Regions from separate parts of the Streptomyces sp. NPDC092952 genome, predicted to be linked through region 4. Evidence: riboswitches for the same ligand, from Rfam matches in the RefSeq annotation. Region 4 holds a riboswitch; each other region holds the start of a gene.
What was found. Region 4 has a riboswitch for cyclic di-AMP ahead of ACIQGQ_RS07730 (M23 family metallopeptidase). Riboswitches for the same ligand answer to the same signal wherever they lie in the genome.
Positions count from the first base shown of each region.

Region 1: linked by a shared signal. The riboswitch ahead of ACIQGQ_RS02190 (NlpC/P60 family protein) and the one ahead of ACIQGQ_RS07730 (M23 family metallopeptidase) in region 4 are both predicted to bind cyclic di-AMP.
Region 2: linked by a shared signal. The riboswitch ahead of ACIQGQ_RS21980 (peptidoglycan DD-metalloendopeptidase family protein) and the one ahead of ACIQGQ_RS07730 (M23 family metallopeptidase) in region 4 are both predicted to bind cyclic di-AMP.
Region 3: linked by a shared signal. The riboswitch ahead of ACIQGQ_RS11410 (transglycosylase family protein) and the one ahead of ACIQGQ_RS07730 (M23 family metallopeptidase) in region 4 are both predicted to bind cyclic di-AMP.

Region 1 covers NZ_JBIVPT010000001.1:491,298-498,215, forward strand. Annotated here, with positions in the region: gene ACIQGQ_RS02175 (esterase/lipase family protein) at 1-376, shown strand, start outside; gene ACIQGQ_RS02180 (M23 family metallopeptidase) at 682-2,292, shown strand; gene pcrA (DNA helicase PcrA) at 2,352-4,793, opposite strand; cyclic di-AMP (ydaO/yuaA leader) riboswitch at 5,016-5,179, shown strand; gene ACIQGQ_RS02190 (NlpC/P60 family protein) at 5,187-6,320, shown strand; gene ACIQGQ_RS02195 (hypothetical protein) at 6,421-6,774, opposite strand.
Region 2 covers NZ_JBIVPT010000009.1:15,278-22,195, forward strand. Annotated here, with positions in the region: gene ACIQGQ_RS21960 (STM4013/SEN3800 family hydrolase) at 1-142, shown strand, start outside; gene ACIQGQ_RS21965 (STM4012 family radical SAM protein) at 139-1,515, shown strand; gene ACIQGQ_RS21970 (STM4011 family radical SAM protein) at 1,524-2,399, shown strand; gene ACIQGQ_RS21975 (SGNH/GDSL hydrolase family protein) at 2,454-3,299, opposite strand; gene ACIQGQ_RS21980 (peptidoglycan DD-metalloendopeptidase family protein) at 3,464-4,375, opposite strand; cyclic di-AMP (ydaO/yuaA leader) riboswitch at 4,379-4,535, opposite strand; gene ACIQGQ_RS21985 (alpha-galactosidase) at 4,831-6,918, opposite strand, start outside.
Region 3 covers NZ_JBIVPT010000004.1:83,410-90,327, reverse strand. Annotated here, with positions in the region: gene ACIQGQ_RS11420 (cytochrome P450) at 1-649, shown strand, start outside; gene ACIQGQ_RS11415 (transglycosylase family protein) at 755-1,717, shown strand; cyclic di-AMP (ydaO/yuaA leader) riboswitch at 2,030-2,203, shown strand; gene ACIQGQ_RS11410 (transglycosylase family protein) at 2,207-2,971, shown strand; gene eno (phosphopyruvate hydratase) at 3,303-4,592, shown strand; gene ACIQGQ_RS11400 (septum formation initiator family protein) at 4,766-5,236, shown strand; gene ACIQGQ_RS11395 (DUF501 domain-containing protein) at 5,301-5,846, shown strand; gene ACIQGQ_RS11390 (exopolyphosphatase) at 5,918-6,859, shown strand.
Region 4 covers NZ_JBIVPT010000003.1:17,840-24,757, reverse strand. Annotated here, with positions in the region: gene ACIQGQ_RS07755 (hypothetical protein) at 1-532, shown strand, start outside; gene ACIQGQ_RS07750 (heme-binding protein) at 660-1,202, opposite strand; gene ACIQGQ_RS07745 (SHOCT domain-containing protein) at 1,472-1,891, opposite strand; tRNA gene ACIQGQ_RS07740 (tRNA-Met) at 2,054-2,127, shown strand; gene ACIQGQ_RS07735 (PP2C family protein-serine/threonine phosphatase) at 2,305-3,465, shown strand; cyclic di-AMP (ydaO/yuaA leader) riboswitch at 3,797-3,949, shown strand; gene ACIQGQ_RS07730 (M23 family metallopeptidase) at 3,961-5,109, shown strand; gene ACIQGQ_RS07725 (aldo/keto reductase) at 5,367-6,311, shown strand; gene ACIQGQ_RS07720 (PrsW family glutamic-type intramembrane protease) at 6,345-6,918, opposite strand, start outside.

The sequences.
Region 1 (6,918 bases), on a different contig from region 4:
CGGCGACCAGCGGGTCCGCACCCTGGTCACGCTCGGCACCCCGCACGGCGGCACCGCCGTCGCCCCCCTGGCCAGCGCTCACCCCATCGTGCGGCAGATGCGCACCGGATCCGCGCCGATCGAGGAGCTGCGCCTGCCCGCGCCCGGCTGCCGCACCCGCTTCGTGAGCTTCTGGGGCGAGCTGGACCGGGTGATCGTCCCGCCCGAGGCCGCCCGCATCGACCACCCCGACCTGGACGCGGAGAACGTACGCGTCACGGGCATCGGCCACCTCGCACTGCCGGTGCACCCGACCGTGGTCGCCGCGATCCGCGAGGCGCTGGAGGAATCCGGCGGCCCGGCGGCCGGACCCGCCGAGGATGCGGGAGCAGCCTGAGCCCCACAGGCCCCACAGACCTCACCGGACCCACGGACCGCAGTGCGGCGTACGGCCCCCGTCGCCGACCCGGCCTTCGCAACCGACAGTGACGCCGCAAATAGAACAGACTTCGAACATAGAGCCAAGGGTCTGTGCACTGGCCGCCGAAAGGCGGCCGATTGCCCGTTTCCTGAGCCGCCGGAACCCGTGGAAGATTGTCGACGTCAGGTAGCGGCGGGTACAGTCGCGGCCACTGCTCCCCCTGGGATTCCCCCACCGGACCCCAGAGCACAGGTCCTGCTGCCGAGGCGAGAGAGAAGTTGGTGAACGACCAGCACCCCGACGCCGGGTACGCCGGACACGACGGCGGAGCGACCGGCGGCTTCCACGGCGATCCGCTCTTCGGCTCGTTCCAGGCCGGTCACGACAGCACGTACGGCGGCGGCTACGGCATCGGCCATGTCGACGGGTACAGCGGCCAGTACGACTCCACCCAGTGGGACACCGGAGCGCACCCGACCGCCTCGTACGACGCCTACGCCCCGTACGCCACGCAGCCCGAGCCGCAGCAGTACACGGAGCCGCACTACCCGGAGCAGCCGTACACGGAGCCGCAGTACACGACGGGCCCGGCCTACGGCACCACGGCCGTCTGGACGACCGCCGACTACGGCACGGACGCCACCACCTCCACCGCGGTCTTCCCCGGCATCCCGGCCCAGGGCGGTTCCCCGGAGAGCACCGGGCAGTGGGACACCGGCAGCTGGTCCACGGACGGCCACTGGGCCATGAACGACGCGGCGGTGAACAGCACGGCCGCGTACGACACCGGCGCCTACGACGCCACCGCCTGGAACACCGGCGCCGCGCCCGCACCCGAGCCCGCCTTCGACCAGCAGCTCACGCAGACCATGGAGACCGCGCGGCTGCCGCACGAGACCCACGAGGCACACCCCGCGCACGGCGACGACTACGCGGAGTACGAGCCCTACGCCGACCGGACCGCCTTCTACGCGTACGACCCGTACGCCCCCTATGCCCCGGACGGCGCGAACGACACCGCCGCCACGGACGGCACCAACGGCACGGACGCCGCCGACGACCTCGACGCGGCGGACGGTCCCGACGGGCCGGAGAGCACCGAGCTCGCGTCCGGTCCGCGCCGCTCCCCCGACCGCCCCGCCACCCGGGGTGGTGGCCGCGGCCGTCGTCGTACGCCCGCGAAGCGTTCCGCGCTGCTGACCGTCGCCATTCCGTCCGCCTGCGTGATGAGCGTGGCCGGGATCGCCGCGGCCTCGGTCGGCGGGCTCGGCGGGGACGACAAGAAGGACGACACCACGGCGCTGGCGGCGGCCGACTCCGTCAAGCCCGCCGAGGCCAACAACAAGCTGGACACCCAGCTCGCCAAGCTCAGCGCCAACGCGGAGAACTTCGCCGACCGCGCCAGCCGAACCCAGGAACGTATCGACCTGCGCGAACGGCAGGCCGCCGAGAAGAAGAAGCGCGAGGAGGAGGCCGCCCGCAAGGAGGCGCTGCGTCCCAAGTTCGTGCTGCCGGTCAAGCAGCACGGGCTCAGCGCGTACTTCGGTCAGGCGGGCATCAACTGGATGTCCGTGCACACCGGCATCGACTTCCCGGTGCTGGAGGGCACGCCCGTGATGGCCGCGACGGACGGCACCGTGCGCACCCAGCTGAACAGCGCGTACGGCAACATGGCGATCGTCACCATGGCCGACGGCACGGAGACCTGGTACTGCCACCTCAGCAGCACCCGGATCCGCTCGGGCCCGGTCAAGGCCGGTGACGTCATCGCGTACTCGGGCAACACCGGGAACTCGACCGGCCCGCATCTGCACTTCGAGGTGCGGCCCGGCGGCGGCGCCGCGGTGAACCCGCTGCCGTGGCTGCGCAGCCACGGCGTCAACCCGACCTGAGCCGCAACGCGGAGGGGGCCCGAGCGCATCCGCTCGGGCCCCCTCCGCGTTTTCTCCGCCTACAGCTTCTCGACCGGGGCGTAGCGGAGCAGCAGCTTCTTCGGGCGTTCGTCGCCGAAGTCGACCGTGGCCTTCGCCTGGTCGCCGACGCCCTCGACCGCCGTCACCGTGCCGAGCCCGAACTGGTCGTGCGTGACCCGGTCCCCGACGGCCAGCGTGATCGTCGGCTTGTCCGAGGTCCGCCGGGTCGCGAAGCCCGAGGGGCCGGAGCGCGCGCGGGAGGCGGAGAGCGAGGACGTGATCCCCGAGGTCGGTCCCGCCGAGGCGGCCATCGGGCCCTTCCGCCGCCAGTCCAGGTGCTGGTCCGGGATCTCCTCCAGGAAGCGGGACGGCGGGTTGTACGACGGCTGGCCCCACGCGCTGCGCATCGCCGCCCGGGTCAGATAGAGCCGCTCGCGGGCCCGGGTGATGCCCACGTAGGCGAGGCGCCGCTCCTCCTCCAGCTCCTTCGTCTGCCCCAGGGCCCGCATGTGCGGGAAGACGCCGTCCTCCATGCCGGTCAGGAAGACGACCGGGAATTCGAGGCCCTTCGCCGTGTGCAGGGTCATCAGCGTGATGACGCCGGAGCCGTCCTCGTCCTCGTCGGGGATCTGGTCGGAGTCGGCGACGAGCGCGACCTTCTCCAGGAAGTCGGCGAGCGTACCGGCGCCCTCCTCGCCCGCCTCGCCCCGCTCCTGCTCGAATTCGAGGGCGACCGCGGCGAGTTCCTGGAGGTTCTCGATCCGGGTCTCGTCCTGCGGGTCGGTGGACGCCTGGAGTTCGGCGAGGTAGCCCGTACGCTCCAGGACCGCTTCCAGGACCACCGCGGGACCCGCGCCCGACTCGACGATCGTGCGCAGCTCCTCCATCAGCGTGTTGAACCGCTTGACGGCGTTGGCGGAACGGGCGGCCATGCCGTACGCCTCGTCGACCCGGCGCAGCGCCTGCGGGAAGGTGATCTTCTCGCGCAGGGAGAGCGCGTCGATCATGGCCTCGGCGCGGTCGCCGATGCCGCGCTTGGGCACGTTGAGGATGCGGCGCAGCGGGACGGTGTCCTCGGGGTTGGCGAGGACGCGCAGGTAGGCCAGGATGTCGCGGACCTCCTTGCGCTCGTAGAAGCGCACTCCGCCGACGACCTTGTAGGGCAGGCCGACGCGGATGAAGATCTCCTCGAAGACGCGGGACTGCGCGTTGGTCCGGTAGAAGACCGCCACGTCACCGGCCTTGGCGTCGCCCGCGTCGGTCAGCCGGTCGATCTCGTCGGCGACGAACTGCGCCTCGTCGTGCTCGGTGTCGGCGACGTAGCCGGTGATCCGGGCGCCGGTGCCGGCGTTGGTCCAGAGGTTCTTGGGGCGGCGGCTCTCGTTGCGTTCGATGACGGCGTTGGCGGCGGAGAGGATCGTCTGCGTGGAGCGGTAGTTCTGCTCCAGGAGGATCGTCGTCGCGTCGGGGTAGTCCTCCTCGAACTGGAGGATGTTGCGGATGGTCGCGCCGCGGAAGGCGTAGATCGACTGGTCGGCGTCACCGACGACGCACAGTTCGGCCGGGGCGTCGTTCTCGCCCGCCGGGCCGACCAGCTCGCGGACCAGGGTGTACTGGGCGTGGTTGGTGTCCTGGTACTCGTCGACCAGGACGTGGCGGAAGCGGCGGCGGTAGTGCTCGGCGACGTCGGGGAACGCCTGGAGCAGGTGGACCGTCGTCATGATGATGTCGTCGAAGTCCAGCGCGTTGGCCTCGCGCAGCCGGGACTGGTACATCGCGTACGCCTGGGCGAGGGTCTTCTCGAAGCCGTCGGCGGCCTGGCCGGCGAAGGTCTCCTCGTCGATCAGCTCGTTCTTCAGGTTGGAGACCTTGGCCGTGAACGACTTCGGCGGGAAGCGCTTCGGGTCGAGGTCGAGATCGCGGCAGACCAGGGCCATCAGCCGCTTGGAGTCGGCCGCGTCGTAGATCGAGAACGACGAGGTGAAGCCGAGGCGCTTGGACTCGCGGCGCAGGATGCGGACGCAGGCGCTGTGGAAGGTCATGACCCACATGGCGTTGGCGCGCGGTCCGACGAGCTGCTCGACGCGCTCCTTCATCTCGCCGGCGGCCTTGTTGGTGAAGGTGATCGCCAGGATCTGGCCGGGGTGCACCCCGCGCTCGGCGAGGAGGTGGGCGATCCGGTGGGTGAGCACCCGGGTCTTGCCCGAGCCGGCCCCGGCGACGATGAGCAGCGGGGAGCCGGCGTGGACGACCGCGGCGCGCTGCTCGGTGTTCAGCCCGTCGAGGAGCGCCTCGGGGTCGATGACGGGGCGGGGGGCGCCGTCGCGGTAGTAGGCGTCCCGGGGCGGCGGGCCGTCGAACACGCCATCGAACAGCCCCTCCGGCACCTCCTCGGGCGCGGTGTCCTCGGGGGGCGGCGGGGGCTCTTCCTCCGAGTGCTGGAGGCCGGCCAGGAAACTGTCGTCAAAGAGGCTGCTCATCGCTTGTCGAGTCTACGGGCTGGCCCCCGGCGCCCGGCGGCCGTTCGGGGAGACGGTACGGAGCGGCAGCGGCGGCCCACGCGGGGTGAGCATCCGGACCCCCGTTACGCAGGTCACGAAAATGTATCGGGCATTTCGAACATCAACCTTCCCAGCGGCACCACGGGTTGGCTAGCGTGCTCGACCGGGCGGCCCGGCCCCCTTGCGGCGACCCACGCCGAGCGGGCGCCCGCGCCGAATCCGGGCTGCCCGTGCGGGAGTCCGGAGCCGGGGATCCACCACGCACCATCGGGGTGAATCGGTCCTTCCCCCACACATGGACCGTAGGGCGGCCTTCCGTTCGCCCGAACCCGCCCTGTCCCGGCAGGCGGTCCACGGAAGGAGATGCCCCTCTTGGCATCGCACCGCAAACCGCGCGCCCGGGTGCGTTCCACCGCACCGGCCGTCGGGCTCACCACCGCGGCCCTGGCGTCCGTGACGCTGCTCTCCACGCAGAGCGCGGTGGCCGCGCCGAATCCGAGGCCGAGCGTCGAGGACGTCCAGAAGCAGGTGGACGACCTCTACCGGCAGGCGGGCACCGCGACCCAGAAGTACAACCGGGCGAAGGAGGCGTCCTCCGCCCAGCGCGCCAGGGTCGACGCCCTGCTGGAGGACGTCGCCGAGCGCGCCGACAAGCTCAACGAGGCCCGCAGGACGCTGGGCGCCTTCGCGGCCGCGCAGTACCGCAACGGCTCCATCGCGCCGACCGCCACGTTCTTCCTGGCCGACGACCCGCAGTCGTACTTCGACCAGAGCCAGCTGATGGACCGGATGACCAACCGCCAGCAGAAGGCGGTCACGGACTTCCGCGTCCAGCAGGAGAGGACCGCGAAGAAGCGGGCCGAGGCGGTACGGAGCCTGGAGACGCTGACGACGGCCCAGGCCGATCTGCGCACCAGCAAGCAGGACGTCCGGACGAAGCTGACCGAGGCGCGCACGCTGCTGTCGAAGCTGACCGCCGAGGAGAAGGCGCGGCTCGCGGAGATCGAGCGGAAGAAGGAGGCGGAGGCGGCGCGGAAGGCCGAGGAGCTGGCGAAGCAGCAGGCCGAGGCCGAACGCAAGGCCGCCGAGGACGCGAAGAAGTCCGGCGGCACGGGGACCGGCACGGGCACCGGGTCCGGCACGGGCAGCGGCACCAGCAGCAAGGCCGAGCAGGTTCTCGCCTTCGCCCGCGCCCAGATCGGCAAGCCGTACGTGTGGGGCGCGACGGGCCCGGCGTCGTACGACTGCTCCGGGCTCACCCAGGCCGCCTGGAAGGCCGCCGGTGTGGACATCCCGCGCACCACCTGGGACCAGGTCAAGATCGGCACCCGGGTCGCGACGGCGGATCTGCGCCCCGGTGACCTGGTCTTCTTCTACGACGACATCAGCCACGTCGGCATCTACAAGGGCGACGGGATGATGATCCACGCACCGAAGCCCGGGGCGAACGTGCGCGAGGAGTCGATCTACTACATGCCGATCTACGGCAGCGTGCGCCCGGCGTAGTCCACGACGGAGTCCACGACGGGCTCCATGACGCCCGCCACGACCGAGGCACGCGCGCCGCGCACCGGCTGCCGGGTCCGCCCGGCAGCCGGGAGCGGGGTCAGACCCAGAGCGTGGCGATGAAGATGTTGGCGAGCGTGAGCCCGCCGACCGCCGCGAAGGCCCCCTTGTCGACCTTCTCCTCGTCCCGCTTGATGTAGACGAGCGCGAGGATGACGACCAGGATCAGCAGCTTCACACCGATCTTGATGTTGTTCACGTGGCCGCCGTCGGCCTCGCGCATCCCGACGAGCGCGATACCGGTGACCAGCATGGTCAGCGCACCGTGCAGCATCGCCGGGACGAAGCGGGCCGTGCCCGCGCCCATCGCCTTCATCTGGGTGAGGAATCCACCCAGCAGGGAGGCGATGCCGATGATGTGCAGGGCGACGAAGGCATGAATGAGTACGTCCATGAGGCCGCAGCCTAGCCATGGCCATACCACCCCCCGACAGGCAGGTCCACCTTCGCCGGGCAAACACGCCTCCGTGTCGCTCGGCTCGCACCTGTACCAATTGCGTGACTCTGGCGTAATTTTTCCGATCAATCGACGGCATTG
Region 2 (6,918 bases), on a different contig from region 4:
CCGCTGCTTCGCCATCGTCTGCTCGGACCACGGCACGGCGTACGGGGACGACGGCTACACCGGTCACCGCCTCGGCCACCCGTCCGTGTGGACCGTTCCGTACGCACACTTCTTCCTGGAACCGGGGGCCTCCGCACGATGAGCCGCACCACATCGGCATCGGCCACGCCGGCCGCGTCCGCCGTCCGTCCGTACCAGAGCTATGTCTACGCCTACCCGCACAAGACCGCCTACCGGCCGCTGGCCGGTCGGCCGGGGCTGCGCGAGCTGTGGGCCGGTGAGCGCAAGGACGCGCTCTCGCTCTATCTCCACATACCGTTCTGCGAGGTCCGCTGCGGCTTCTGCAACCTCTTCACCCGGATCGGCGCGCCCGACGAGCTGACGACCCGCTACCTCGACGCGCTGGAGCGGCAGGCCCTCGCGGTCCGGGACGCGCTGGGCGACGAGGAGCCCGTGCGGTTCGCCGCCGCCGCCTTCGGCGGTGGTACGCCCACGTTCCTGACGGCGGCCGAGCTGGAGCGGCTCTGCGACATCGCGGAGAAGCGGATGGGCGCCGATCTGCGGTCCGTTCCGCTGTCGGTCGAGACCTCGCCGTCGACCGCGACGGCCGACCGGCTGGCCGTCCTCGCCGACCGCGGCACGACCCGGATCAGCATCGGGGTGCAGAGCTTCGTCGAGGCGGAGGCACGGGCGGCGGTGCGCCCGCAGCGTCGGGCCGAGGTGGAGTCGGCGCTGGGCCGGATACGCGAGAGCGCCATCCCGGTCCTCAACATCGACCTGATCTACGGCATCGACGGCCAGACCGAGGAGAGCTGGCGCGCCTCGCTGGACGCGGCGCTGGCCTGGCGGCCGGAGGAGCTGTACCTCTACCCGCTGTACGTGCGCCCGCTGACCGGTCTGGGACGGCTCGGCACCGACGAGGGGGCGGCGGACGCGGCCTGGGACGAGCAGCGGCTGCGGCTGTACCGGGCGGGCCGCGACCACCTCCTGGCGCACGGCTACGAGCAGGTCTCGATGCGGATGTTCCGCCGCGCCGACGCCCCGCGTGCGGAGGGCCCGGACGACTACGCCTGCCAGACCGACGGCATGATCGGCCTGGGCTGCGGCGCCCGCTCGTACACCTCGCGGCTGCACTACTCCTTCGACTACGCGGTGGAGATGCGGGAGGTGCGGGCGATCATCGACGGCTACACCGCCACCGAGGACTTCTCCCGCGCCGAGGTCGGGCGGTACGTGGACGGGGACGAGGCGCGCCGCCGCCATCTCCTGCAGTCCGTGCTCCAGGCCGACGGGCTGGTCCTGGCCGAGTACGCGGAGCGGTTCGGCACCTCGCCCGGCGCGGACTTCCCCGGGGAGCTCGCCGTGTTCGAGGCGCGCGGCTGGCTGGACGCCCCGGCCGGGGCGTCGGGGCTGCTGCGCCTGTCCCCCGAGGGCCTGGCCCACTCCGACGCCCTGGGCCCGGAGCTCTTCTCGCCCGCCGTGCGCGCCGCGATGGCCGCGTACGAGCTGAAGTGAGCGCGTCGATGGAGCTGACGATCCTGTACCGGGGCCCGCTGGCCTCCTGCGACTACGACTGCCCGTACTGCCCGTTCGCCAAGCGGCGCGACAGCCGGGAGCAGCTGCGGGCCGACCGGGCGGCGCTGGAGCGGTTCACGGCGTGGGTGGCGGAGCAGACCGGCGACCGGATCTCGGTGCTGTTCACCCCGTGGGGCGAGGGCCTGGTCCGCTCCTGGTACCGCCGGGCGCTGGTGGAGCTGGCGGGGCTGCCGCACGTGGCCCGGGTGGCGATCCAGACCAATCTGAGCAGCCGTACGGGCTGGCTGGCCGAAGCGGGAGCTGCGGGGCGGGAGAAGATCGCCCTGTGGTGCACGTACCACCCGGGGCAGACGCCGTACGAGCGGTTCCTCGCCAAGTGCGGGGAGCTCGGCGCGCTCGGGATCCGGCACAGCGTCGGGATCGTCGGGCTGGACGCCCATCTGGAGGAGGCGCGGAGGCTGCGGGCCGCGCTGCCCGAGGAGGTCTATCTCTGGGTGAACGCGGCGGAGGGCCACCGCTACACCGACGCGGAGGCGGACCGCTGGACGGCGATCGATCCGCTCTTCCCGTACAGCCGGGATCCGCACCGTTCGGCCGGGCTGCCGTGCCGGACCGGTGAGTCGGTGATCTCGGTGGACGGGGAGGGCACCGTGCGGCGCTGCCACTTCGTCCCGGCGCCGCTCGGCAATCTCTACGACGGGAGCTACCGGCGGGCGCTGCGGCCGCGCGCCTGCCCGCTGGCGGTCTGCGACTGCCACATCGGCTATGTGCACCTGGAGACGCTGCCGCTGTACGACGTCTTCGCGGGCGGTGTGCTGGAGCGGATACCCGCCTCACCGCTACTGCCCGGCGGGCGCGGCTGAGCTTCGGCCACGTCCGCCGGGCGGCGGCGGTGCGTCGGGAACGGATCCGCGGGGCTACAGCGGCAGCAGGTCGGGGCGCTTGGCCTCGACGTGGTCGCCGGAGGACTCGCCGCGCAGCCGCCGCCCGATCCAGGGCACCAGGTGCTCGCGCGCCCAGTGGATGTCGTCGCGCCGGACCTCCAGGGTGCCTCGCTGGGCCTGCGGGGGCCATTCCTGGTCGGGGTCGGCCGGTATGTCGATGCCGAGGACCTGGGCGGCGCGCAGCGCGACCCTGGTGTGCCCCTCGGGCGACAGGTGGAGCCGGTCGTCGTCCCAGGCGCGCCGGTCCTGGACGGACCGCAGCGACCACAGGTCCAGGACCGGGCAGTCGTAGCGGTCGGCGATGGCCCGCACATGGGCGGTGTACGTCGCGACCTTGCCGCGCAGATGGCGCAGGACGGGAATGCCCCGGGTGTCGAAGCCGGTGGTGACCATGACCGTGCCGACCGCGCCGGTGAGCTCGGCGACGGCGCGCTCGAAGCGTTCGGCCACGTCGTCGGGGTCGGTTCCTGGCCGGATGATGTCGTTGCCCCCCGCGCAGAAGCTCACCAGGTCGGGGGCGAGCTCCTTGGCACGCGGCACCTGCTCCTCGACGATCTGGTCGAGGAGGCGTCCGCGTACGGCGAGATTGGCGTATCGGAATTCCGGGTGTGCGGGTCCTTCGGCGTCGTGTGCCGTATCGGGGTCCGGGAGTTGGTCCGCGAGAAGTACCGCGAACCGGTCCGCCCAGCCGACGAATGTTCCGTCCGGGCCGGGGTCACCGACTCCCTCGGTGAAGCTGTCGCCGATCGCCGCGTACGACCCGATGACGCCCTGTCGGTTGTTGACGCCACGCTGCATTTTTCTCGAATCGTCTGCCACAAGCGCTTATCCTGCACCGTCGAATGTGACCTACGCGACCGTAATAAAGGGTTGACGGGTGGTGACATAGACCACCCGGTCAGTTTTTGGCAAAGGGGGAATAGGCGGAAGGGGCGGTGCGCCACCGCGCACCGCCCCTTCCTTCGTCCTGCTCCGGGTCACGCTCAGACGGAGATGCCGTGCGAGGCCAGGTAGGCGATCGGGTCGATGTCCGAACCGTACTCGGGGCCGGTGCGGACCTCGAAGTGGAGGTGCGGGCCGGTGACGTTGCCGGTGGCGCCCGAGAGGCCGACCTGCTGGCCGGCGCTCACGGACTGGCCCGCCGAGACGGAGAGGGAGGACAGGTGGCCGTACTGCGAGTAGTGGCCGTCGGCGTGCTTGACGACGACCTGGTTGCCGTAGGCGCCGCCCCAGCCGGCGGTGACGACGGTGCCGGAGGTGATGGCCTTGACGCCGGTGCCGGTGGAGACGGGGAAGTCGATGCCGGTGTGGCTGCCGCTGGACCAGTTGGAGCCGGAGGCCCGGTAGTTGGTGGTGTGGTTGCCGGGGACCGGGTGGACGTAGCCGGAGCCGGTGTCCTCGGTGGCCGGGGCGGGGGCCGGGGCCTCCTCCGCAGCCGGGTCCGCCTGGTCCGCCGGGGCGGGCTGCTCGGCGGCCGGGGCGGCCTTCGACGGTGCGGCCGTACCGGCTGCGGCACCGGTGGGCGCGGCCGTACCGGCGGCGGCGCCGAGGGTCAGCTTCATGCCGGGGAGGATCAGGCTGGGGTTTCCGCCGACGACCTCGCGGTTGTCCTGGTACAGCTTCTGCCAGCCGCCCGCGACGTGGTGCTCGGCCGCGATCTTCGACAGGTAGTCGCCGGGGACGACGGAGTACGTGGCGGGTCCGGCCTGCGGGGCGGCCTTCGGCGCGGTGTGCGCGACGGGGGCCTGCTCCGGCGTGGTGGCCTGGTCGGCGGCGTGGGCGCCGGTGGCACCGAGCAGCGGCAGTGCGATGACGGCGCCACCGGTGCTGACCGCGGCGAAGCCTCGGGCGATGGGGCCGACCTTGGGACGGCGGTGCTTACCCGTGATGGGCATGGCGTCTTTCCTCTCCGGCGCCTGCGAGGTGAGCTGTCGGGTTCGGGCTGGAGATGCCCGGCCGCACGGTGTGCGGCTTCACCCCTAGCCGTCCGGATCTCTCCGGCCGGCGGCCTACCTGGTTCCCCCGCTCCTGCCACGCGATAAGTGGATGTGAATTCCGGTCGGCGGCAGGATTGGGCGGGCCGTCCGGAATGCGGTGACCGTAAGCGAGCCGGGACGGCGAGAACAAGCACCTGGTTCCCCGCCGGTATTCCGCTTCGGGAATTCGGAACGGAATTCCGGTCACCCTCCGTGGATTACGGATCTTGTTATTCCGCGCGGCGAAAGGAATTCCCGTCCCGTCCGCCGCCACACACCGTCACGAATATGATCCCGCTCACGGGCCGCCGACCATCTCCCTTATAAGCGGGAGATGTTCGTAAAAAGCGCGCATTACGGACATGCCCGGCTGCTCAGTCCTGTCGCAGGCGCAGCACCCGCGCGTCGAGATCGCCCCGGAGTCCGGTGTCCAGTCCCTGGTGGAACAGGACCGCACCGTGGTGGACCGCCCCCGTGTCCCGGCAGGTGTACGTGGCAGCGGGGTCGAGCCCGCGCAGCCGCAGGGCCGGCGGGCGCTCCCCGTACCGCTGCGCCTCCAGCCACATCAGGACCACGGTCTCCTCGCCGTGCACGTACTGGACGGCGCCGAGTCCGCCGCGCGGTTCGCGCAGCCGGTACAGCGCGCCCTGCTGCACCACGGGGCGGATCTCCTTGTAGAGATCCACCCAGCCACGCGCCTCGGCCAGCTCCTCCTCGCTCCACTCGGCGAGGTTCCCGCCGATGCCGAGCACTCCGGCCATCGCGCTCACGAACCGGAAACGCAGCGAACTGACCCTGCCGTTGAGCTGGCGGTTCGGGCTGTCGGTGACCCAGGCGGCCATCACCCGGGCCGGGTGGAGGTGACTGAACCCCTCCTGGATGGCGAGCCGGTCGAGCGGATCGGTGTTGTCGGAGGTCCACACCTGGTCGGTACGGGAGAGGATGCCCAGGTCGATCCGGCCGCCGCCGCCCGAGCAGGACTCGAAGGCGACGTGCGGGTGCGCGGCCCTGAGCCGGTCGATCAGCGCGTACAGGGCGTCCACATGGGCGGTCCAGATCCGCTGCGGGTACTCCTCGCCGGGCCAGCCGGGGTCGGTGAAACAGCGGTTGAAGTCCCATTTCACGTAGTCGACGGGGGTACCGGAGAGCAGTGCGTCCAGCTGCTCCCAGAGGTACTCCCGGACATCGGGCCTGGCCAGATTGAGCACCAGCTGGTTGCGGTACTCGGTGCGGGTCCGGCCGGGGACGTGCTGGACCCAGTCGGGGTGCGCCCGGTAGAGGTCGCTGTCGGGGTTGACCATCTCCGGTTCGACCCAGATGCCGAACCGCATGCCGAGTGCGTGCACCTCGTCGGCGAGCGGCTTCAGCCCGCCGGGGAACCGGTCCGGGTTCGGGGTCCAGTCGCCGAGTCCGGCCCGGTCGCTGGTCCGCCGCCCGAACCAGGCGTCGTCCACCACGAACAGCTCCACCCCCATGTCCGCGGCACGCCGGGCCAGGGTCCGCTGCTGGTCCAGCGAGATGTCGAAGCCGGTCGCCTCCCAGGAGTTGTAGAGCACCGGCCGAAGGGTCCCGGCGTCCGGGATCACATGGGCCAGCTGCCAGGCGTGCCAGGCGCGGCTGGCCCCGCCGAAGCCCCGGTCGCTCCAGAGCCCGGCGAAGACGGGCGTGGTGTACGACTCCCCCGGGGCGAGCCTGAGCAGCCCGGACTCGTCGTGCCCGGCGCCGCCGGTGATCTGGACGAGCCCGTCGGGCAGCCGCTGCACGCAGATCCGCCAGGAGCCGGACCAGCCGAGCGCGCAGCCGTAGACCTCGCCGCTCTCCTCGGTCGCCGCGCCGTCGGCGTCCAGCGCGGCCCACGGCAGGTACTGGTGGCCGGTGTGGCCGCGCCTGCTGGAGATGACGCTCTCGCCGTGGAGCAGTTCCGCGCGCTCGATCCGGGTCTCGGCCGACCAGCGGCCGTGCAGCCGGCCGATCCGCCAGCCGTCCCGGGCCGGCAGCGACCAGGCGGCCGCGTCGGCGCGCAGCAGTTCCAGCGGCGGGCCGTCCGGACCGGTGTGGGCGACGGTGGCCCAGCGCTCCACGACGTCGGAGTCGTCCCGCATCCGGTAGTGCAGGGTGAGGCCGAGCCGGTGCACGGCGTCGGTGAAGCCGATCCGCAGTTCGTCGCCGTCGGTCCCGGCACCCCGGAAGGTCCACTCGGTGCCGCGGACGAGCGGGGTGCGGACCGAGAGCGCGGGGCGGACGAACCGGGGGCCGCCCTCGACCGGGTACTCCTCGTGGCCGTCGAGGGGGGATTCGAAGCTCCGGTGGGGGAGGTCGGGTGCGGCCGCCAGGGCCTCGGCGGCGGCGAGTCCGATCCTCGGGCCCCAGTGCAGATGGAGCAGCTCGTCCCGTTCGGTCAGTGCCAGTGCGTAGCCGCTGTTCTCGCCGGTGAGCAGCCAGGTACGGCCGGTACGACCCGT
Region 3 (6,918 bases), on a different contig from region 4:
CGGCGACGACCTGATCTCGGGGCTGATCCGGGCCAGCGACCACGGCGAGCACCTCACCGAGAACGAAGCCGCCGCCATGGCCTTCATCCTGCTCTTCGCCGGCTTCGAGACCACGGTCAACCTGATCGGAAACGGGGTGTATGCCCTGCTTCGCAACCCCGGGGAACGCGAACGGCTGCAACGCTCCCTCGACGCGGGGGAGGAGGAGCTGCTGGAGACCGGCATCGAGGAGCTGCTCCGCTACGACGGCCCGGTGGAGCTGGCCACCTGGCGGTTCGCCACCGAACCGCTGACGCTCGGCGGACAGTCCATCGAGGCCGGGGACCCGGTGCTCGTGGTTCTCGCGGCCGCCGACCGCGACCCGGACCGCTTCCCGGACCCCGACACCCTCGATCTCGCCCGACGTGACAATCAGCACCTCGGATACGGGCACGGCATCCACTACTGCCTCGGCGCGCCGCTCGCCCGGCTGGAGGGACGGACCGCGCTCGCCACCCTGCTGAACCGTCTCCCGGACCTGCGACTCGCGGTGGAACCGACCGATTTGCGGTGGCGTGGCGGGCTCATCATGCGCGGACTCCGCACGCTCCCGGTGCAGTTCACGCCGGAGTGCGCCGCACCAGAAACTGATGCCTCGTCAACTCTGTGACTTTCACGTGATCCGCGCTGCATCGACTTGTGACGCGCGTTCGAGTGCGGCTAGGTTCACCGTTCGACCCACGAGTCAGACGTCAGTCACACGGAAGGCAATTCCATGGGATCCGCGAACGGCAGGCACCGTCGCCCCCGGCAGGCACCGGCCATCGTCGTCGCAGCGGGCGTGACCGGATCGGCCATCGCCATTCCGCTGCTCGGCGCGTCGGGCGCGTCCGCGGCCGAGGCCACGACCTGGGACCGGGTGGCCGAGTGCGAGAGCGGCGGCGCCTGGAGCGCCGACTTCGGCAACGGCTCCTACGGCGGCCTCCAGATCTCGCCGGAGGTCTGGAAGGCGTACGGCGGCGAGACCTACGCGGACCGCGCCGACCTCGCCAGCCGGGCGCAGCAGATCGCGGTGGCCGAGAAGGTCCTGGCGGACAAGGGGCCGCAGGCGTGGCCCAGCTGTGCGGTCATCTCCGGCCTGGCGACGGACGGCTCGCTGCCCGGCGTCGACCCCGGCACGACCCCCTCCGGGGATGAGCAGGACGACACGTCGGACGTGGTCACGCCGCCCCACAGCGCCTGGGAGGGTGCGGACGCGGTGGACGGCTCGGACGGCTCGTCCGGCAACTCCGGCAAGCACAAGGGCGGGTCGAACGGGAACGGGAAGGGCTCGAAGGCGCCGTCCGCGGAGACCTCGCCCTCGGCCACCCCGTCCGATTCCACCGGCGCGCCGTCGAAGGCCGGCCAGGACGACTCCGCCTCGCCCGAGTCCTCCAGCGGCACGAACGGCCGCCACCGCGGCGCCCCGGCCGCCGACGAGAGCCGTGGCGCGGACGGCGGCCACCGCGAGTCCGGCCGGCACGCCTCGCGCGGCGGCGACGCGCGCGACACGGCCGGGCAGGCCGCCGACGGCACGTACGCCGTCCGGTCCGGGGACAACCTCTGGACGATTGCTGATGCACAGAAGGTCCCCGGCGGCTGGCCCGCGCTCTACGAGGCGAACAAGGACGTCATCGGCTCCGACCCGGACCTCATCCTCCCCGGTCAGAGCCTCGATCTCGGCGTGAAGGCCGAGTAGGGGCGAGCGGTCGGCGGTCCGGAAACCGCCTAAAAACGCCTCGGAAACCGGGGTAGTTCAGGGACCTATGTCCACTTATGCGTAAGTGAGACATGGGTCTCTTTGCGTCTTCCGGCGTGTCGCGATTCGGAGGGCCTTCCACCCCGCCCCGACCTGCGGAAACAGTAATTCTTCAGATGCAAGTACGGGCTGATTGTCTGATGTGTCCATCTTTGAATGTAGGGCTTGCGTATGTTTACGGTCGGAATCGCTCGCACCGCGGGCCCCGTCGACCGTCACGCCGAATCCTGCCGTCGGTCGAAGGGAAAACAGACGCGTACAGCGCCGTAGGCAGGAGCGGGGGACCCAGGTAAGCCGCCGGGTCCGGACGTCGGGACGACGTATCGGATCAGGCTTGGGGTGAAGTCGCGTGCTAGGACGTGCGACCGGGCAACTCACTCGGCCCGAACCCGACAGCTCACCTCGTAGGCGTCGGTGAGGAGAAGTTCCATGCTGCTTTCCAGCAAGGGCAAGCACCGCCGCCCGTCCAAGGCCGTCCGCCTCGTCACGCTCGCCGGTGTCGCGGGTGCCGCCGTCGCCGTGCCGCTGATGGGCGCCACCAACGCCTCCGCCGCCTCCGTCGCCACCTGGGACGCCGTCGCCCAGTGCGAGTCCGGCGGCAACTGGTCCATCAACACCGGCAACGGCTACTACGGCGGCCTGCAGTTCTCGCAGTCGAGCTGGGCCGCCGCCGGCGGTACCCAGTACGCCCCGCGCGCCGACCTGGCCACCAAGGCCCAGCAGATCGCCACCGCCGAGCGCCTCCTCGCCCTCCAGGGCCCGGGTGCCTGGGCCTGCGCCGGTGCCGGCGGCCTGACCAACGACGGTGTCGACCCGGGCGTCGACACCGGTTCGTCCTCGAACTCCTCCGCCAACTCGACCGCCGGCTCCGGCGCCTCCGAGCAGCAGAGCGCCGCCCCGAAGAAGCAGGCGCAGCCGAAGCCGGCCGAGCGCACCGAGGCCCCCGCCGCCTCCCGTTCGGACCGTGGCCAGGCCCCGAGCGCCGAGTCGAAGAAGACCGTCACCACCCCGACCGGCGAGAAGGTCAAGAAGGGCGACGGCGAGTACAAGGTCGTCGAGGGCGACTCGCTGAGCAGGATCGCCGCCGAGCACGGCGTCAAGGGCGGCTGGCAGCGGCTGTTCGAGCTGAACAAGGACATCGTCGAGGACGCCGACCTGATCTACCCGGGTCAGCAGCTGCACCTGACGAAGTAACACGGGACCCCGCGGCGCGGGCTCTCCCCTCCAGGCCGCCCCGGTCCGGCGCGCATCCCCCCGTGCGCACCGGACCGGGGCGATGCCGTCCCCCGGCCGTTGCGCCGGCTTCCCCGCTCCCTCCGCTCGGGGGAGCGGGGGTGCGTTCAACTGTTGTAGTTACCGACCGGTAAATTTTGGGCGGTATGACCGGCAATGAGGTCTCTCGGGTCGTTTTTCGTCCCAGGGGTCGGGCGGTCGTGGGGGCGGGCGGGCCGGGCCGGTTAGGCTCTTGTCGCAAGGCCAAAGCGACCCTGCACCAACAGCGTCATATCCCAGAAGGAGATGCCACGTGCCGTCCATCGACGTCGTCGTAGCCCGGGAAATCCTCGACTCCCGCGGAAACCCCACGGTCGAGGTCGAGGTCGGCCTCGACGACGGCAGCACGGGCCGTGCTGCCGTTCCGTCCGGCGCCTCCACCGGTCAGTTCGAGGCCATCGAGCTCCGTGACGGCGACCCCAACCGCTACCAGGGCAAGGGCGTCGAGAAGGCCGTCCTCGCCGTGATCGAGCAGATCGGCCCGGAGCTCGTCGGCTACGACGCCACCGAGCAGCGGCTGATCGACCAGGCGATGTTCGACCTGGACGCCACCGAGAACAAGGGCTCGCTCGGCGCCAACGCCATCCTCGGCGTCTCGCTGGCCGTCGCCCACGCCGCCTCCGAGGCCTCGGACCTGCCGCTCTTCCGCTACCTGGGCGGCCCGAACGCGCACCTGCTGCCCGTTCCGATGATGAACATCCTGAACGGCGGCTCGCACGCCGACTCCAACGTGGACATCCAGGAGTTCATGATCGCCCCGATCGGCGCGGAGTCCTTCTCCGAGGCCCTGCGCTGGGGCGCCGAGGTCTACCACACGCTGAAGAAGGTCCTGAAGACCAAGGGCCTGTCCACCGGCCTCGGCGACGAGGGCGGCTTCGCGCCGAACCTGGAGTCCAACCGCGCCGCCCTCGACCTCATCGTCGAGGCCATCAAGGAGGCCGGCTACGTCCCGGGCAAGGACATCGCGCTCGCGCTCGACGTCGCCGCGTCCGAGTTCTACAAGGACGGCACGTACGAGTTCGAGGGCAAGTCCCGCTCGGCCGCCGAGATGACCGAGTACTACGAGGAGCTCGTCGCCGCGTACCCGCTGGTCTCCATCGAGGACCCGCTGTTCGAGGACGACTGGGCCGGCTGGAAGGTCATCACCGACAGGCTCGGCGCCAAGGTGCAGATCGTCGGCGACGACCTCTTCGTCACCAACCCGGAGCGCCTGGCCCGCGGCATCGAGGAGGGCTCCGCCAACGCCCTGCTCGTCAAGGTCAACCAGATCGGCTCGCTGACCGAGACCCTGGACGCCGTCGAGCTGGCCCAGCGCAACGGCTTCAAGTGCATGATGTCGCACCGCTCCGGCGAGACCGAGGACGTCACCATCGCCGACCTCGCCGTCGCCGTGAACTGCGGCCAGATCAAGACCGGCGCCCCGGCCCGCTCGGACCGCGTCGCCAAGTACAACCAGCTGCTGCGCATCGAGGAGATCCTCGACGACGCGGCGGTGTACGCCGGCCGCTCCGCCTTCCCCCGGTTCCGCTCCGCGGACCAGTAGGCACAGCCGCTCCGCGGACCAGTAGGCACCCGCAGGCGCCGCCACTCCGCGGGCCTGCGGAAACGCCTCTCGCGGAGCAGTGCGCGCCGCGAACGGCCCCGGCCTCCGTCCGTCCCCGCACTCGGTCCCGTACCGTGTGCGGGGACGGACGTGCGTAATGGGGAGGCGGAGAGATGGCCGCGAAGGACCGGGACCGGTTCTCCACCGCGACCCGGCTGCGACTGCTCGGCGAGCAGACCGCCGCCCGCGTCTACCGTTCGCAGAACCGCCGCCAGGCCCGCCGCTCGCGGCTCACCGGCCGGGCGGCGTTCCTGGCGCTCGTCGTCTGCTCCCTGGTGGTCGTGCTCGCGTACCCGATGCGCAGTTACGTCTCGCAGCAGGACGAGATCGCCGACCAGCGGCGCCTCGCGCAGCAGGCCAAGGAACGCACCGAGGAGCTGCGCGACGAGAAGGCGCGGCTCCAGGACGACGCCTACATCAGGCGGCTGGCCCGTACGCATCTGCATTACCTTCTTCCGGGGGAGACCGGCTACACGGTCGTCGACCCCGACGCGGTCAAGGAGCGCCAGGGCCGGACGGACGGCTCCGGCCGCCCCTGGCACTCCAACCTGTGGGACGGCGTCGACAGCGCCGACCGCGGCTGACCTTCCCGCCGCCCGTCCCCGTAGTACCGCAGTTCGAGCAGACCCGATCAGAACCTAGGCAGGCATGGAAACCCCTCCTCCCCAGACCGAGTCCACCGCGCCCACCGAGGCGGACATCGCCGCGTTCCAGCAGCAGCTGGGCCGCCCGCCGCGCGGCCTGCGCGCCATCGCGCACCGCTGCCCCTGCGGCAACCCGGACGTGGTCGAGACGCAGCCCCGGCTGGAGGACGGCACCCCGTTCCCGACGACGTACTACCTGACGTGCCCGCGCGCAGCCTCCGCCATCGGCACGCTGGAGGCGAACGGGGTCATGAAGGAGATGACCGAGCGCCTCGCCACCGACCCCGAGCTGGCCGCCGCCTACCGGGCCGCCCACGAGGACTACATCGCCCGGCGCGACGCCATCGAGGTGCTGGAGGGCTTCCCGAGCGCGGGCGGCATGCCGGACCGGGTGAAGTGCCTGCACGTCCTGGTCGGGCACTCGCTGGCCGCCGGGCCGGGCGTGAACCCGCTGGGCGACGAGGCGATCGCGATGCTGCCGGAGTGGTGGCGCAAGGGCCCGTGCGTCACGCCCTGCGCCCCGCAGGACGGCGCGCCGGACGCGGGCTGACCGCCCTTCTTCCGCGCCCCCACCCCGCGCCCCGTCCGCCGGAGGGGCCCGATCTCCACAGGAGCAGCACCATGACCCGCGTGGCCGCCATCGACTGCGGTACCAACTCCATCCGCCTGCTCGTCGCCGACGCGGACCCGTCCACCGGTGAACTCGTCGAGCTGGACCGGCGGATGGAGATCGTCCGCCTCGGCCAGGGCGTCGACCGCACCGGCCGGCTGGCCCCCGAGGCGCTGGAGCGCACGTTCGCGGCCTGCCGCCGGTACGCGGCGGTGATCGAGGAGTACGGGGCGGGCAAGCCCCGCTTCGTCGCGACCTCCGCCTCCCGGGACGCGGAGAACCGGGACGACTTCGTCCGCGGCGTGGTCGACATCCTCGGCGTCGAGCCCGAGGTGATCAGCGGCGACCAGGAGGCCGAGTTCTCCTTCACCGGCGCCACCCGGGAGCTCGCGGGCCAGGAGCACCTCCCGACGCCGTACCTGGTGGTCGACATCGGCGGCGGCTCCACCGAGTTCGTCGTCGGCGACGACCGGGTGCGGGCCGCCCGCTCCGTGGACATCGGCTGCGTACGGATGACCGAGCGGCACCTGGTCCGCGACGGCGTCCTGACCGACCCGCCGGCCCCCGACCAGGTCGAGGCGGTCAGGGCCGACATCGGGGCCGCCCTCGACCTCGCGGCCGAGAGCGTCCCGCTCACCGGGGCGGCCACCCTGGTCGGCCTGGCCGGCACGGTCACCACGGTCGCCGCCGTCGCCCTGGGGCTGGAGGAGTACGACTCGTCGGCGATCCACCACTCCCGGATCTCCGTCGACCAGGTCGAGGAGATCACCGCCCGGCTGCTCGGCTCGACCCACGCCGAGCGGGCCGCCCTCGGCGCGATGCACCCGGGCCGGGCCGACGTGATCGTCTCCGGCGCGCTCATCCTGCTCGCCGTGATGCGGCGGACCGGGGCCCGCGAGGTCGTGGTCAGCGAGCACGACATCCTCGACGGCATCGCCTGGTCGATCGCGTAACCCCACGGTCCGCCCCGGCCGCCCCCGGCCGCTCCTCCAGCCCTTCGAACACTCCGCTC
Region 4 (6,918 bases):
CCGGACTCTTCCGTACGCCAACTCCGTGGCCGTCCCGGCGAAACGCGGAACGGAACGGCACAACGCCTTCCTGATCCCTGAAAAGGAGTTCCCGTGGTTCGGCCGAGTGATCGCCCGGGCCCACGCCGCCGGGCAGCTCTCATTGGCCGGCGGCGGTGCGGCGGTCGGCAGCTACCTGATCGACGAACAGGGCGGCAAGCACTTCAGGGAGACGTCCTTCGCAGGGACCGCCAGCGTCCACGACGCGAAAGCCTGTTTCGCGGACGAGCGATACGTCGGTACCGACCAGGTCTTCCGTATCGACGGCACACGCGTCGAGGCGTTCTCCGGCATGGCCACCGATCTCTACGGACTGCTCGCGGCGGGCGAGGTCGAGGAGTACCGCCGACGGACCTACGAGCGGCGTAAGGACTGGCCCGAGCCGGACGACATCGACGACTGGGGCGCGAGTTCCTTCCGGCCGGACGGCACCGTGCTCGCGATACGCGTGGTGCCGGAGAAGGCATCCCCCGACGACCGGTACGCGGGCTGACCGCAGCGGCTTACGAGGGGACGGGGCTGCCACGGCGGGCGCGTCCGGACGGAAAAAACCGGTGGCACCCGTACGGGGGGAACGGGTGCCACCGGAGTCGGGGAGGCCTGTGGGCCTCGGGGTGGGGTCAGCGGGTGAGGGTGGCGACGCCGGCCTGGGCGAACTTCTCGTCGAGGTCGCCGGAGGGGGCTCCGGCGACGCCGATGGCGGCGATCGGGGCGCCCTTGGCGGTGACGGGGGCGCCGCCGGCGAGGAAGAGGGTGCCGGGGATGTCCTTGAGGGTGGGGGCGTTGGCCAGGCGCTTGGCCAACTCGGAGGTCGGGGCGTTCCAGGAGACGGCGGTGTACGCCTTCTTCACGGCCGACTCGTAGGCCTGCGGGCCGGCGCCGTCGCCGCGCAGGGTGAGGATCGTGTTCCCGTTGCGGTCCACGACCGCGACCGAGACCCGCTGGTTCTCCTTCTTCGCCGCGTCCAGCGTCGCCTGCGCCGCCTTCGTCGCGGCCGCCAGGGTCAGGTGCGTGCTCTCCTGGAGGTTGCGGTTCTTGGTGTCGGTCTTGACGGCGGCGGCGGGGGCGGAGGCACTGGCGGAGGCGGCCCCGACCGTACCGGCGACGACGGCAGCGGCGGCGACACCGGTCAGGACACGGGCGCGCAGCGACAGCTTCTTCATGGTGAACGACTCCTCGGATTCGGCCAGCGGGTTCGGGGACTTCCACGTTCCCGCTCTGACATCCATCCTCAAGCCGTGCCCGGCCCGTACCCGTCGGCCTGCGGGCTCCCTTCCGGGCCCTCGACGGACGACGGACGGGTCCACCGATCGGCTGATGCGCTCCCGGCGTACGGGCGCCGGGTGGCCAGAGCTTCCCGAAGGCCCGTGGCCGGCCGTCCACTCGCCGTAGAAGATCCTGCTCCGATGCCCGCAGGGGGCGCCGTGAGCGCTCAGGCCAGGAGCTTCGCCTTCGCGCGCTGGTACTCCTCGTCCGTGAGCGCGCCCCGGTCCTTGAGGTCGGAGAGCTTCGCCAGGTCGTCGGCGTGGCTGCTCCGGGTGCCGGGCCCGCCCGTGCCCGCGTCGGGGGAGTTGGCGGCGTCGCGGACGTACGACCTGAAGGCGCGCTCGCGGTCCTGCGCGTCCTTGATGTCGTGCTCGGCCATGGCCGGACCCCGGAAGATCAAGTACAGCAGTACGCCGAGGAACGGCAGGATCAGGACGAGGATCAGCCAGCCGGCCTTGGCCCAGCCGCCGAGTTCGTGGCTGCGGAAGATGTCCGTGATGATCTTGAACAGCAGGAACAGCCACATGATCCAGAGGAAGAACACCAGCATGGTCCAGAAGAGGTTGAGCATGGGGTAGTCGTCCACGGATCTCTCCTCGGTCGACGCGCGTGTTCCGCACGGTGATGGACAGGGGTAAATCAGTCATATCACCGCATATATGGGCTCGCCTGTTGTCTGCCGATGGCCGGTCGGTGGACCGGGGTGGTCAAGAGGACGTCGGGGATGGCGTAGAGTTGGGTTCACCGACGCGGGGTGGAGCAGCTCGGTAGCTCGCTGGGCTCATAACCCAGAGGTCGCAGGTTCAAATCCTGTCCCCGCTACTGAAGAATCGGGCCCGGTACGCAGACAGCGTGCCGGGCCCGATTTGTTTTCTCCCGGGCATGAGCGGGTACCTCCTTCGGCCGACGCGGAGTCGCCGCCCGTTCCCGCTCCGGTGAGGCTGGGGGCGGGGCGCGGCGCTGTCCGCGGCCGCGTGCGTACCGGGCAGGAGACCACAGGTGTGGAAGTGGGAGAAGAGGCGCGGTCGGCACGCCGGGGGTGACACCCGCGGCCGGAGCTTCGTCCGTACGCTGCCCGCGCTGATGATCCTCGGCGGACTGCTCTTCGACAGCCTCACCCCGCAGACCTTCACCGCCATTCCGCTCTTCGTGGCCGCGCCGCTGATCGCCGCCCCGTTCTTCTCGCTCGCCAGCACGATCCGGACCGGCGCCGCCTCGATGCTGGCGGTCATCCTGCTGCGCCTCTACAGCAGCACGTTGCCGGAGGTCGTGCCGCTGATCGAGCTGCTCACCCTGGCCACCGTCTCGATCCTCGCGGTCGTGATCAACGGAGTGGTGCGGCGGAGCAACGAGCAGCTGGCCTCCGCCCGGTTCATCGCGGAGACGGCCATGCGCGCGGTGGTGCCCCAACCGGCCGCCCGGATCGGAGGACTTCAGGTCGCGGCACGGTACGAGGCGGCGCAGGCGGACGAGTACGTCGGCGGCGACCTGTTCGCCGTGGCGGACACCCCGCACGGGGTGCGGATGGTGGTCGGGGACGTGCGGGGCAAGGGGCTCGGAGCCGTGGAGACGGTCGCGGTGGTCATCGGGGCGTTCCGCGAGGCGGCCGAGCAGGAGTCCTCGCTGGCGGACGTGGCGGGCCGGCTGGAGCGGGCGCTGTCCCGGGAGGAGGCGCGGCGAGGCGGGCTCGACGTGCTCGAAGGCTTCATCACCGCCGTACTGGCCGAGATCCCGGCCGGGCTGTCCCGGGTGCGGGTCGTCAACCGGGGCCACCCCGAGCCGATCCTGCTCCACCCGGACGGGGCGCTGGAGGTGCTGCGCCCCTCGGTGCCCGCGCTGCCGCTCGGCATGGGGCTGGGGGTGTGGTCGGAGCGGACGGACGAGTGGGAGCTGCCGGACGGGACGACGCTGCTCCTCTACACGGACGGCCTCTCCGAGGCGCGGAACGCCGAGGGGGTCTTCTACGACCCGGCGGCCCGGCTGCGCGGGCGGATCTTTCCGGGGCCGGAGAAGCTGCTCTCCGCGCTGACCGACGACGTACGCCTGCACACCGGTGGCGAGACGACCGACGACATGGCGCTGCTCGCGGTGGTGCGTCCCGCGCAGGGGCAGCCGGACCGGCGCCGGACCGTGCCGATCGTGGGGGCGGAGCAGGGGTGAACGGGCCGGGAGCGGGACTGGACGGCTGGGGGCGGGGCTGCACGGGCGCGGGGCGGGACTGAACGGGGGCGCGCGGGACCGGGCCGAACTGCCGCAAGGGGATGCCACCGTGCGTAATCGAAGGACGCCGCTCCGCATAACATTTGACATAACGTCAGAAACGAGTCGGCCGCTGAGTGATGGTCAAGTAGGCCTGTTGGTATGGCTATGTCCCGTAAAGTCCAGGCCAAAGACGTGAACGATCAGTGGGAACAGCTTGGAATGGGGCCCCGGTGTCTATTAACGTTCGATAACGCAGCGCGGTCGTCCCAGCCGTCATCAATGGCGGCGCCGTGCGCGAGCGCCGAATCCCGCAAGGGAACCGGGGAACCACCACCATGGGGTGAATCGGACACCTGTGTCTCGTGAGAGACGGAGGTGCCCGTAGGAGACCTTCCTGCTCCGAACCCGTCAGCTAACCCGGTAGGCGAGAAGGAAGGAAAGGAGTGCGCCCCCGTGGCGTCCAACAAGCCTGCCCCAGAAGCCCCTTCCCGGTTCCAGGGCGATCACGGCGATTACGGCACCGGCTACGGCGTTGCCGACTACGGCTACGGCACCGGCCTCGACGCCGACCGCACCGGTGAGTTCACCACCGACTTCCGCTCCGACGCCGGCGACGGCGAGGCCGAGCGCGGCTGGAGCGAGTGGAACCCCACGGAGGAGACGGTCCGCCCGGTGCGCGGCCGGCACCGTGTCGCCAAGCAGCGCACGGGACTCGCCCGCAGCTCCACGGTCCTGGGTGTCGGCGTGATAGCGGCGGTCGGCGCGGGCGGCATGGCCACCGCGCAGGGCAAGCCCCCGGTCTCCATCTCGGTGCCGGACGCGATCACGAACAACCTTCCGGACGCCAAGTCCCTTCCCGGCGTGGGCGCCCTGTTCTCCGACGGGTCCCAGACCGACGGGGCGGACCAGGGCGAGACCGCCCCGCTCACCACCGCCGGCATCACCACTGCCGAGGCCGAGCAGGGCACCACGGACGCCGGTGAGGCGCTGCGCGCCCGCATTCTCCAGCAGGCCGAGCAGCAGCAGGACGCTGCCGCCGCCGAGGCGAAGGCGGCCGAGGAGAAGGCCGCCGCCGAGAAGGCCGCCGCCGAGGCGAAGAAGCAGCAGGACGCGGCCGAGGCCAAGGTCGCCGCCGAGAAGAAGAAGGCGGAGGAAGAGGCCAAGAAGAAGGCGGAGGCGCTGCGGCTGGCCAAGCTCGCCGCCAGCTACTCCCTCCCGACCTTCTCGTACACGATCACCTCGACCTACGGTCAGGCCGGGTCGATGTGGGCCTCCGGCCACCACACCGGCCTCGACTTCGCCGCCCCGACCGGCACCCCGATCAAGGCCGTCCACAGCGGCACGATCAAGTCGGCCGGTCTGGCCGGTTCGTACGGCTACCGCACCGTGCTGGAGCTGGACGACGGTACGGAGATCTGGTTCTGCCACCAGTCGTCGATCGGCGTCAGCGTGGGCCAGAAGGTCACCACCGGCGAGACCATCGGCCGGGTCGGCGCGACCGGCAACGTGACCGGTCCCCACCTCCACCTGGAGGTCCACACCCCCGACGGTTCGGGCGTCGACCCGATGGCCTGGTTCCACAGCAAGGGCCTCAACCCCTGATCCGTCCTTCGGACACCGCTCCCCGCGCCGGTTCCCCCGGTGCCGGGGCCGGTCCGTCCGGCCCATGAACCCCGGCAGCCCCGACGCTCTCCCCCCGACGTCAGGGCTGCCGGTCCTTTTGGCTGCCAGCCCTTTTCCGCTGTCGGCCCTTTCCCGCCGCTGGTCCGTTTCCACGGGCGTCTTCCACGGGCGTCCGTTCGGGTGGACGGTCCGGTGCGGGCGGAATAGCGGGCCCGCCGGGGTTCGTTGATCCACTCATGACTTCTCTTCGCCCGCTGGGCTCCTCCGGTCTCCAGGTCTTCCCGCTCGCACTCGGCGGCAACGTGTTCGGTTGGACGGCCGACGAGGCACAGTCCTTCGCCGTGCTGGACGCGTACACCGCGGCCGGGGGCAACTTCGTCGACACCGCGGACGGCTACTCCGCCTGGGTTCCGGGCAACGAGGGCGGGGAGTCGGAGACGGTCATCGGGAAGTGGCTCGCCTCCCGCTCCGACCGCGACGACCTCGTCATCGCCACCAAGGTCTCCACCCACCCCGACTACAAGGGGCTCGCCCCGGCCAACATCAAGGCCGCCGCCGAGGCGTCGCTGCGCCGGCTCGGCACCGACCGCATCGACCTCTACTACACGCACTTCGACGACGAGTCCGTGCCGGTCGAGGAGATCATCACCGCCCTGGACCAGCTGGTGAAGGAGGGCAAGGTCCGGGAGATCGCCGCCTCCAACATCAGCCCCGAGCGGCTCCAGGCCTCGCTGGACTTCTCCGAGCGCGAGGGCCTGGCCCGCTACGTCGCCCTCCAGCCGCACTACAACCTGGTCTCCCGCGACACGTACGAGGGCGCGCTCCAGGACACGGTCGCCCGCGCCGGGCTGGCCGCCGTGCCGTACTTCGCTCTCGCCTCGGGCTTCCTGACCGGCAAGTACCGTCCGGGTGCCGAGGTGGAGAGCGCGCGGGCCGGGAGCGTGGCGCAGTACCGCGACTCGGAGCGGGGACAGAAGGTCCTGGCCGCGCTGGACAAGGTGGCCGAGGCGCACGACGCGCAGATCGCGACCGTCGCGCTGGCCTGGCTGGCCTCCCGGCCGACCGTGGCCGCGCCGATCGCCTCGGCCCGTACGGTCGAGCAGCTGCCCGCGCTGGTGGCCGTCGCCGACCTCGTGCTGACCGAGCAGGAGCTGGCCGAGCTCACCGAGGCATCCGCCTGATCCGACGGCCGGGGCCGCGCGCCCCGGCCGTCGCTACGGGTGCGGGTACGGGCCGTACGCCGGGTGGGGCGCCTGCGCCGGCTGCGGGTAGGCGACGGGCCGGGCGTACGGCGCGTACGGATACGTGTACGGGCTGCCGGGCCGGACGGGCTGCGGATACGGGCCGGTCTGGGCGTACGGGTTCTGCTGAGTGTGGGGCTGTGCGTGGGGCGGGAGCGGATGCTGTTGCGCGTGGGGCGGGAACGGCTGCTGCTGGGCGTAGGGGAACGGCGGCATGCGGTGGGGGCGCAGCCGCCCCGTCACCTGCGCCGCGTACGTGAGCGCCGGAACGGCCACCTCCCGGCGCTCCCACAGAAGGCGCAGCAGCTCCAGCTCGCGCTCGGCGAAGTCCGGGCCCGCCTCGCCCCGGCGGGCCCCGAGCCGCAGCGCGGCCAGCCTGGTCGCGAAGGACTCGTACTCCACGACGGCGACCGCGGCCGCCTTCCCCTGGGCCTTCGCCGCCGCCTTGTCCGCGGCCGCGACGGTGTACTGATGGCGGGCCATGTCGCGGGCGATGCCCCGGGCCCGCATCGAGGAGAGCGCGAGCGGCTCCACCGGGGTCAGCCAG